Regions from separate parts of the Thiobacter aerophilus genome, predicted to be linked through region 1. Evidence: predicted binding sites of a transcription regulator. Region 1 holds the regulator's gene; each other region holds the start of a gene.

Region 1 (2,200 bases):
TCTGGATTTGCTCCTTGACGAGCTCAATATCGACCATTTGCGTCATGCGCCCGCCACCAGCCTGTCCGGCGGCGAGCGCCGGCGCGTGGAAATCGGCCGGGCACTGGCCACGCGACCGCGTTTCATCCTGCTCGACGAACCCTTCGCGGGAGTCGATCCCATCGCCGTGCTGGACATCCAGAAGATCATCCGTTTCCTGTCGCAGCGGGGCATCGGTGTGCTGATCACCGATCACAACGTGCGCGAAACCCTCGGCATTTGCGACCGGGCCTACATCATCAACGAAGGTTCGGTTCTGGCCAGCGGACAGCCGGATGAAATTGTTTATAATGAGGCGGTGCGACGGGTCTATCTCGGCGAGCATTTTCGCCTCTGAGCCCAAACCGCGCCTTCATCCGGAATGCAGGGCTCATGCTAATGCAACCGGCCTGAAGGACTATTCGGGCTCGAGCCTAGGCAGGTGACGCCCGCCGTAAGCACGGTCGGCTGCCAGCCGATCACACATCCGGCACGGAGCTGGGCTAGTCCCCTATGAAACACAGTCTGCAGCTCAAGCTTTCCCAGCAGCTCACGCTCACGCCCCAACTGCAGCAGTCCATCCGCCTGCTGCAGCTCTCCACCCTGGAACTCAACCAGGAGCTGGAAGTCATGCTCCAGGAAAACCCCCTGCTAGAGCGCTACGACCTGGAAAGCGAGGAGGAAGGCGGCGCGCCGGCCCTGGATGGTTTCGCCACGACGCTGCCGGCTCCAATCACCGAGGAGGCCGTCAGCAAAGTGGAAGTGGAAGGCGCGCCGGAAAGCGCCGAGGTACCCGAGAGCCTCTGGGACCAGGATATTCCCAGCGGTCCACGAGGCGAGGACGAAGAAGGCGATTTCCCCCAACTGGCCACTGGTGCGGAAACACTGCGCGAGCATCTGTTATGGCAGCTCAACCTGCTCACCGTCTCCGAGCGGGACAAGAGTCTGATCGCCCTAATCATCGACGCCCTCGACGAAGACGGGTATCTCAAGCAACCACTCAGCGAAATCGCGGAAATGCTGCCGCCGGAGCTGGAGGTGGATCCGCTGGAACTCACCGCCGCCCTCAAGCATCTGCAAAACATGGACCCGCCCGGGGTAGGCGCACGCAACCTGGCGGAATGCCTGGTGCTGCAGCTGGAAAACAGTGAGGCACCCGAGCCGGCACGCGACTTGGCGATCAACATCGCGCGGGAGCATCTGGACCTGCTCGCGGCACGTGACTTCAACAAACTGAAGAAGCTGTTGCAATGCTCGGATGAATTGCTGCGCGAGGCGCATGAGCTCATCACCCATCTCACGCCCCGACCGGGCGCGGCCTATGGCCGGGATGAAACGCGCTACATCGTGCACGACGTAGAGGTTCGCAAAATCAAGGACCGCTGGCTGGTGCGCCTCAACCCAGAGGCCATGCCGAAACTGCGCATCAACCGGGTCTATGCCGACATCCTGCGCCGCAACCGCAACGCCACCAGCAAGGAACTCGCCAGTCAGCTGCAGGAAGCGCGCTGGCTGATCAAGAACGTGCAGCAGCGCTTCGACACCATCCTGCGTGTCTCCCAGGCCATCGTCGATCGCCAGCGCCATTTCCTGGAACACGGCGAGGTGGCCATGCGGCCGCTGGTACTGCGCGAGATCGCGGAAGCGGTGGGCTTGCACGAATCCACCGTCTCACGCGTCACCACGCAGAAATACATGCTTACACCGCGGGGCATCTACGAGCTCAAGTATTTCTTCGGCAGCCATGTCGCAACCGAGTCCGGCGGCGCCTGTTCCGCCACGGCGATCCGCGCGCTGATCAAGCAATTGGTGGCGGCAGAAGACCGCACGCGGCCTCTGTCTGATGCCCAGATCGCCGACATCCTGGCCAAGCAGGGCATCATCGTCGCCCGCCGCACCATTGCCAAGTATCGCGAATCACTGCAGATTCCGCCGGCCAGTCTTCGTAAGGCCTTCTAACAGGAGCACACACCATGAACCTCACCGTCACCGGGCATCACGTAGAAGTCACCCCCGCGATTCGCGACTACGTCAAGGCCAAACTGGAACGCATTACCCGTCACTTCGACCACGTGATCGACGTCAACGTGATCCTCTCCGTGGAAAAGCTGATTCACAAAGCGGAAGCCAACATCCACGTAAGCGGTCGCGATCTCTTCGCCGCAAGCCAGGACGCGGACAT
Region 2 (2,200 bases), 210 kb from region 1:
GAGATCGGGGCCGTCGCTTCGAGGCAAAATGGAGGGCGGGTCGGTTCAGGCCAAGGCCTTGCGCCGACGCAAGCCCAGGGCCACCAGCCCGCCGCCCAAGAGGGCCAAGGTTGCCGGCTCGGGGATGAGACGGAACTGGCCATTGTTGCTGACGATGAAGTTGGTGGGCGGCTGGTTGAAGCTGGTGCCATAGCCGCAGTTCGCAACCCCGCCGCAGGAAAGCTCTACTGCCACTTCCTGTTTCACATTGGTGCTGGGGTTGGCCACATAGCTCGCATTGGTGGTGGTGAAACCAAACAAAATGGGCGGCAGCGAGGGCACCAAAGTGCAGAGGTCGTTGCCCAGGCTATCGAAGGCGTAGCCGCAGGAAAGATTAGTGAAGGCAAAGATCATGCTGATGTTGCCATTGGGCAGGCCGGATGTGTTGACTACGCCCCCGCCGCCCACCAGGCTCAAGGTGGCGAAGGGTGTGCCATTGTTGGCGCCAAAGAAGCCGTTGGTGCTACCGTAGTCGAAACCCGCATGCGAATAGAGCGTAAGCGTGCCGCCCGGGTTGAAGGTGAAACTCCCGCCCAAGGTGCCGGAACCGGTTGCGTTTTGGAGCAGGCCGGTGATTTCCACCGGCTTGGCATTCAGGCCTACCCAGGGGGTTCCGTCATTCCCGCTAACGACGAACACACCGTTGTCGCTGAAGGTAAAGCTCGAGCCGGAGATGCTGTTTTGGATATAGCTGTTGCCGATGTAATCCAGATACTCGTTCACGGTGAAGGCGCTAGCGGACCCGGAGCCGTCGGGATCGAATTTCCAGTTCTGAAGAAAGGCCGAGGCGCTCATGGGGGCGCAGGCCAGCGCAAAGCCAGCGGCCGCCAGGACCTGTTTGAAAGCGTTGTGCATGGTGATCTCCTAGTCTTGGGTTGGAGGGCCCGGGCCCAGCCCGGCAGATTTGTGTGTCCACTGATTAGCAAGTGACGTGCCAACGGTCCATAATCGTTTTGGATCAATGTGTTAGGAAGCTGCACCGGCACCAGCGCGGCGCGAAGTGTAAAAAAATCCGACAAAGCCCCGGCCGCCGCCGCTTAGGTGAGGAGGCTTTTGGGGGGCCGACGCACAGACCGCGCGAAGGCCACAGGGGCATGGCCTACTCGCCCGAGGAAGAGGGTCCGCGGGGCGGCGGATCCCATCAGTCGGTCGAAGGCATCGCGGATGGCCTGGGCCTCCCGGGTTGCGTGGGGCGCGGCGGAGAAAGCCCGTCCTTCTCGAGCATAGCGGCTGAAGATTACCGGCGTCATTTCCGGCTGCAGCTGGAGACCCAGCCGGGTGGCCGCCAGCCAGAAGCGCTGCACCGTCCGCCCGGCGGCGATGTAATCATCCACCCCTTGCGGGGCCCGTTTGGCGATCAGCGCGAAGTGGGCGGCGCAGGCAAGGCCCGGCAGCAAGTCGAGTTCGAGGCGCGGCACCAGGGTGCCTGCCAGCCAGCGATTGAAGAAGCGTACCCGTTTCCAGGAGGTCATCACCCAGCGGGTGAGGCGTAAGGTGAGGGGGTCCAGGCCAATGGCTTGGTCCGGCACGCGGTCGGTGCTGTAGCGGGCGTTCCACTCGATGATGTCCCGATGGACCGCGTAGGCCTCGGGCAGGGTGAGGCGCAGATGGGCATTGCGAAACGCGAGCCAGGCCACGCGCCAGCGCGCCGCCCAGCCCTCGAACCATCGCACCTCCCACTCCGGGCCCACGGCCGCTTCCAGCTCGGCCTTTTCCCGGGTAGTCAGGGGGCGGGTGGAATAGGGCCGGCGATTGACAGAGCGGATGCGGATGAAACCGGCCAGCGGATCGGGGATGATCGCCGCGTCCGGCTCGAGCGCCACATCGAAGGTGGGGTGTGTGTCCGGGCCTTGGCGCCGCTCGATGTTTGCGCGCAGTTTTAGGTGGCCGGCGGCAAGGACCAGGGTTTCCAAGAGGGCGCCCAGGGCGAGCTGGCTGGCGTGGCCGTCCAGGTCATAGACGCAGTGGTCGCGGGTGTCGAAGCCGTGCACCACCAGGTGCCGCGCGTCGATCACCTGGAAGCGCCAGGGCTGGGTGTTGTCCCCGCTCGGTGCCCAGCGCGCGAGTTCGATGAGTTGCTCCATGATGTCCTGGGGCGGCGGCGCCTCGGGCGGGCGCTGGGCGACGTAGGCCGCCAGCTTGCGTCGGGCCACCGCCAGAG
Region 3 (2,200 bases), on a different contig from region 1:
ACGTGCGGGATGCGAATGGAGGCAGAACGGTTGCGAGCGGAATAGGCCAGCATCACGGGTGCTTCGAAGCCGGGCACCAGGCGCTTGTAGGAGTTGGTGCCCGGGTTGGTGATGGCATTGAGCGCCCGGGCATGTTTGATGATGCCGCCGATGTAGTAGAGCGCCAGTTCGGACAGGCCGCTATAGCCGTTGCCGGCGAACAGGTTCTGGCCATCCTTCCACAGGGACTGGTGGCAATGCATGCCGGAGCCGTTGTCGCCGACGATGGGTTTGGGCATGAAGGTTGCCGTCTTGCCGTACTGGTGGGCCACGTTGTGCACCACGTATTTGAGGATCTGGGTCCAGTCGGCGCGCTTGACCAAGGTGCTGAAACGGGTGCCGATCTCGCATTGGCCGGCGGTGGCCACCTCGTGGTGATGCACCTCCACTGGCACGCCCATTTCCTCCAGCGCGAGGCACATGGCAGAGCGGATATCCTGCAGGGAATCCACCGGCGGCACGGGGAAATACCCGCCCTTCACCTTGGGGCGGTGGCCCAGGTTGCCGGCCTCGGTCTGCTCGCCGGAGGACCAGGCGGCTTCCTCGGATTGGATCTTCACAGCGCAGCCCGACATGTCGTCATGCCAAGTCACGGAGTCGAAAATGAAGAACTCGGGCTCGGGACCGAAATAGGCGGTATCGGCGATGCCGGTGGACTTGAGATAGGCTTCGGCGCGCTTGGCGATGGAACGCGGGTCGCGGTCGTAACCCTTCATGTCCGACGGTTCGATCACGTCGCAGGTGAGGATGAGCGTGGGCTCTTCCATGAAGGGATCCATGTTGGCGGTATCCGGGTCGGGCATGAGTATCATGTCGGAAGCCTGGATGCCTTTCCAGCCGGCGATGGATGAGCCATCGAAGGGATGGCCCGACTCGAACTTATCCTCGTCGAAGGCAGACACCGGCACGGAGACGTGCTGCTCCTTGCCGCGGGTATCGGTGAAGCGTAGGTCAACGAAGCGCACTTCGTTGTCCTTGATCATTTTCATGACATCGGCGACCGCCATGGGTTTCTCCTCAAAGCAAATGGAAAGGAAAGGGGATTTTCAGGCTTCGCCTGCTAAAGCAGGAAGCATGCCAAACAGGAAAAGCGAAAAAAACCATTGTGCCACAAAGTGGTATCTCCCATGTGTCTGGGGTTACGCACCAGCATGGTGCGTAACCCTTCTTTCATGCACCAATTTGAGGATAATCCGCATGTACGCGGATGGCGCGGAACAGGGGATCCTGCGTCTTGAGCGTCTGGATGCGGGATCTTAGGGCTTCTATTCGCGCGGGGTCGGCGCAGAGGTTTTCAGGCAGCAGGATTTCTACTTCCACCTGCCCGTCCAGGTAATGAAACTGCACCCGTTGCGGTTCGGGCAAGGTTTCGCCCAAGGCGGCGCGCAGGCGGGCGAGCAACGCTTCCCGGGGCGGCAGGTGGGCCGAGGGCTTGACGAGGGCATCGTCCTCCGGGTCCACGTGCACCATCACATCCAAGACGTCGTGGTGTTCCAGCACCCGCTTGCGCGCCCGCTCGGCGATGTGGTGGCCTTCCGAGACGCTGATCCTTTCGTCCACCAGCACGTGGGCGTCAACCAGCGCCTGGTCGCCCATGCGCCGGGTGCGCAGCTCATGCAGGCCACGCACCCCCGGCGTGCCTTCTAGGGTGGCCCGGATGGCCGCAACCTCCTCCTCCGACAAGCCCGTGTCGATTAGTTCGGACAGGGCCTGGAAGGCCATTTTCCAGCCCATGCGAATGATGAGGAAGGCCACCAGCAAGGCTGCGACGAGATCGAGGAAGCGATAACCCAGCAGATTGCCAGAAATGCCCAGCACAACCAGCAGGGAGGAAGCCGCATCGGAGCGGGAATGCCAGGCATTGGCCACCAGCATCTGGGAGCGCAGGCGCCGCGCCACCACCATCATGTAGCGAAACAGCGCTTCTTTCCCGGCTAAGGTGATTAGGGCGATGTAGAGCGTGGCCACGTGCACCGGCTGAATCGCGGCGGGGTTCCCCAGCCGCACCCCTGCTCCCCAAAGGAGCGCCGCGCCCAGGCCCATGAGCATCGCGCCCAACGCCAGGGTGGCGGCTGTTTCGATGCGCGCATGACCGTATGGATGGTTGGCGTCGGCGCCGCGGCTGCCGTGGCGGTTGGCGAACAGCACCAAGAAATCCGAG
Region 4 (2,200 bases), on a different contig from region 1:
GCCGTGCTCCTCGCCCTGCCAGTGGCGGGCCAGGCGGTAGCCGCGCTCACGCAGGGTGGCAAGACGGCTCAAACTGGCTTCGTCTAGCGGCTCGGGTGCGCCATATTCCAGCACGAAGCGCTGCCTGGGAATGACCTCCACCAGATCGCTCAACAGGCAAGGCACGCCCAGGCGCAGAAAACCCTGCTTCTCGCCGAGGGCCTGTTCCACGCCGAAGCGGTTCAGGGTGTCCAGCACGAGGTTGATTTCTTCGGCGGCATGGCGCGGCTTTCCGGGGGGCAAAAGACCGCCAGCGCGCACCAGGAGCGCATAACCCACGACCCGCTGCGTGACATCGATGATGGGCTCGCGCGCCAAGAAAACCGTCTGCGGTGTGTCCGGGCCTTGGACTACATCATCGGCGGGCGCACCACCCGACGGCGGCGAGGCCGGGGGCGTGCGCCGATCCGATGGACGGGGTAGGAATTTCCAGGTCATTGTGGGCTCCGCAGTATGCGGGCTTTAACGTCCGGATATGCCGGATCTTTAGAAAAGCCTGCGTTACATGACGGTAAGCTTCTGGCGCGGCGCTAAACCCCCTTTCTCCCGAATCACCGTCTCCGGCGCAGGCTGCCAGGCGCTCATTTCTAGTGCATCGCGCGGGCAATTTGCACCAAAAAGATTCAGTCAGGTTTCGGGGCAGCCCCAGAAAAGCGCGTTCTCGCGCACACTTGGTGCGGACCCGTAAGCCGGCACGGTCCGTGCTTGTGGTCCGGGGTTCGTGTGACCAAGGAGCCATTCATGTCGCTGCCGACTTCCAGTTCCGATACGTTGTTCCTCCTCCTCGGTGCGATCCTCGTGCTCGCCATGCATGCGGGGTTCGCCTTTCTAGAATTGGGGACGGTGCGCCAAAAGAATCAGGTCAACGCCCTGGTCAAGATCCTCAGTGATTTCTGCGTTTCCACCGTAGCCTACTTCTTCATCGGCCATGGGGTGGCCTATGGCACCCAGTTCCTCGCCGGCGCGGGGGCCCTCGCCGAGCGCAATGGCTACGAGTTGGTTAAGTTTTTCTTCCTCCTGACCTTTGCTGCGGCGATTCCTGCTATCGTTTCTGGCGGCATTGCCGAGCGGGCGCGTTTCTATCCCCAGCTTGCCGCTACCTTCGTGATCGTGGCCGTCCTCTATCCGCTGTTCGAGGGTATCGCGTGGAATCATCGCCTGGGCGTACAGAGCTGGCTTGCCGCCACCTTTGGTGCAGAGTTCCACGACTTCGCCGGCTCGGTGGTGGTGCATGCCGTGGGGGGCTGGATCGCGCTGGCGGCGGTGTTGATGCTGGGTGCACGACGCGGGCGCTATCGCAAGGATGGAATGGTCAGCGCCCACCCGCCGTCTAGCATTCCCTTTCTCGCCCTGGGGGCGTGGATCCTGATTGTGGGCTGGTTTGGTTTCAATGTGATGTCGGCTCAGAGCCTGGACAAGATTAGCGGCCTGGTGGCGGTGAACTCCCTGATGGCCATGGTGGGCGGCACTCTGGTGGCCCTGCTCGCCGGACGCAACGACCCGGGCTTCGTGCACAACGGTCCTCTCGCAGGACTGGTGGCCGTCTGCGCGGGCTCCGACATCATGCACCCCGTCGGCGCCCTGGTGACCGGCGGCGTGGCCGGCGGCCTCTTTGTGTGGATGTTCACGCTCACCCAGAACAAATGGAAGATCGACGACGTGCTGGGCGTATGGCCACTGCATGGTCTGTGCGGCACCTGGGGGGGCATTGCCGCAGGCATTTTCGGACGCGAGGCACTGGGTGGCCTGGGCGGCGTGAGCCTGTCAGCCCAGGCGGTGGGGACCCTGCTGGGCGCGGTCATCGCCTTGGCCGGTGGCCTCCTGGTATACGGCGCCCTACGGGCGACCGTGGGTATCCGGCTGGATCAGGAAGCGGAATTCACTGGCGCGGATTTGTCGATCCACCGTATTTCCGCGACCCCGGAACAAGAAGCCCCGTGGTAGCACTCAGCCGCGGGGCTGCCATAGCACGTCCGGCATGTCCAGGCTGCGGTTGATGGCCCGCGCGAGCACGAACAACAGGTCGGACAACCGGTTGAGATAACGCAGGGCAGCGGGTGAGACGGTGTCCTCACTCGCAAGCGCCACCAGACCGCGTTCCGCGCGCCGGCACACTGCGCGTGCCAGATGACAGACTGCGGCCGCGTGGCTGCCGCCGGGC

What was found. Region 1 encodes sigma-54, which starts transcription at its own class of promoters, with help from an activator protein. Its sites were predicted from a motif close to TGGCANGNAANCTGCTTT; they were not measured.
Region 2: pepA (flocculation-associated PEP-CTERM protein PepA) is a predicted target of sigma-54. The motif match lies at 959-976, and genes of this name have one in related genera.
Region 3: glnA (glutamate--ammonia ligase) is a predicted target of sigma-54. The motif match lies at 1,102-1,119, and genes of this name have one in related genera.
Region 4: V6E02_RS02595 (ammonium transporter) is a predicted target of sigma-54. The motif match lies at 730-747, and genes of this name have one in related genera.

Annotation. Positions count from the first base shown of each region.
Region 1 is NZ_JBAJEX010000002.1:28,324-30,523, forward strand. It holds gene lptB (LPS export ABC transporter ATP-binding protein) at 1-376, shown strand, start outside; gene V6E02_RS03400 (RNA polymerase factor sigma-54) at 532-1,977, shown strand; gene hpf (ribosome hibernation-promoting factor, HPF/YfiA family) at 1,992-2,200, shown strand, end outside.
Region 2 is NZ_JBAJEX010000002.1:241,454-243,653, reverse strand. It holds gene pepA (flocculation-associated PEP-CTERM protein PepA) at 46-894, opposite strand; gene V6E02_RS04520 (ThiF family adenylyltransferase) at 1,077-2,200, opposite strand, start outside.
Region 3 is NZ_JBAJEX010000004.1:214,774-216,973, reverse strand. It holds gene glnA (glutamate--ammonia ligase) at 1-1,046, opposite strand, end outside; gene V6E02_RS07325 (cation diffusion facilitator family transporter) at 1,210-2,200, opposite strand, start outside.
Region 4 is NZ_JBAJEX010000001.1:496,740-498,939, reverse strand. It holds gene V6E02_RS02600 (EAL and HDOD domain-containing protein) at 1-477, opposite strand, end outside; gene V6E02_RS02595 (ammonium transporter) at 781-1,983, shown strand; gene V6E02_RS02590 (cob(I)yrinic acid a,c-diamide adenosyltransferase) at 1,987-2,200, opposite strand, start outside.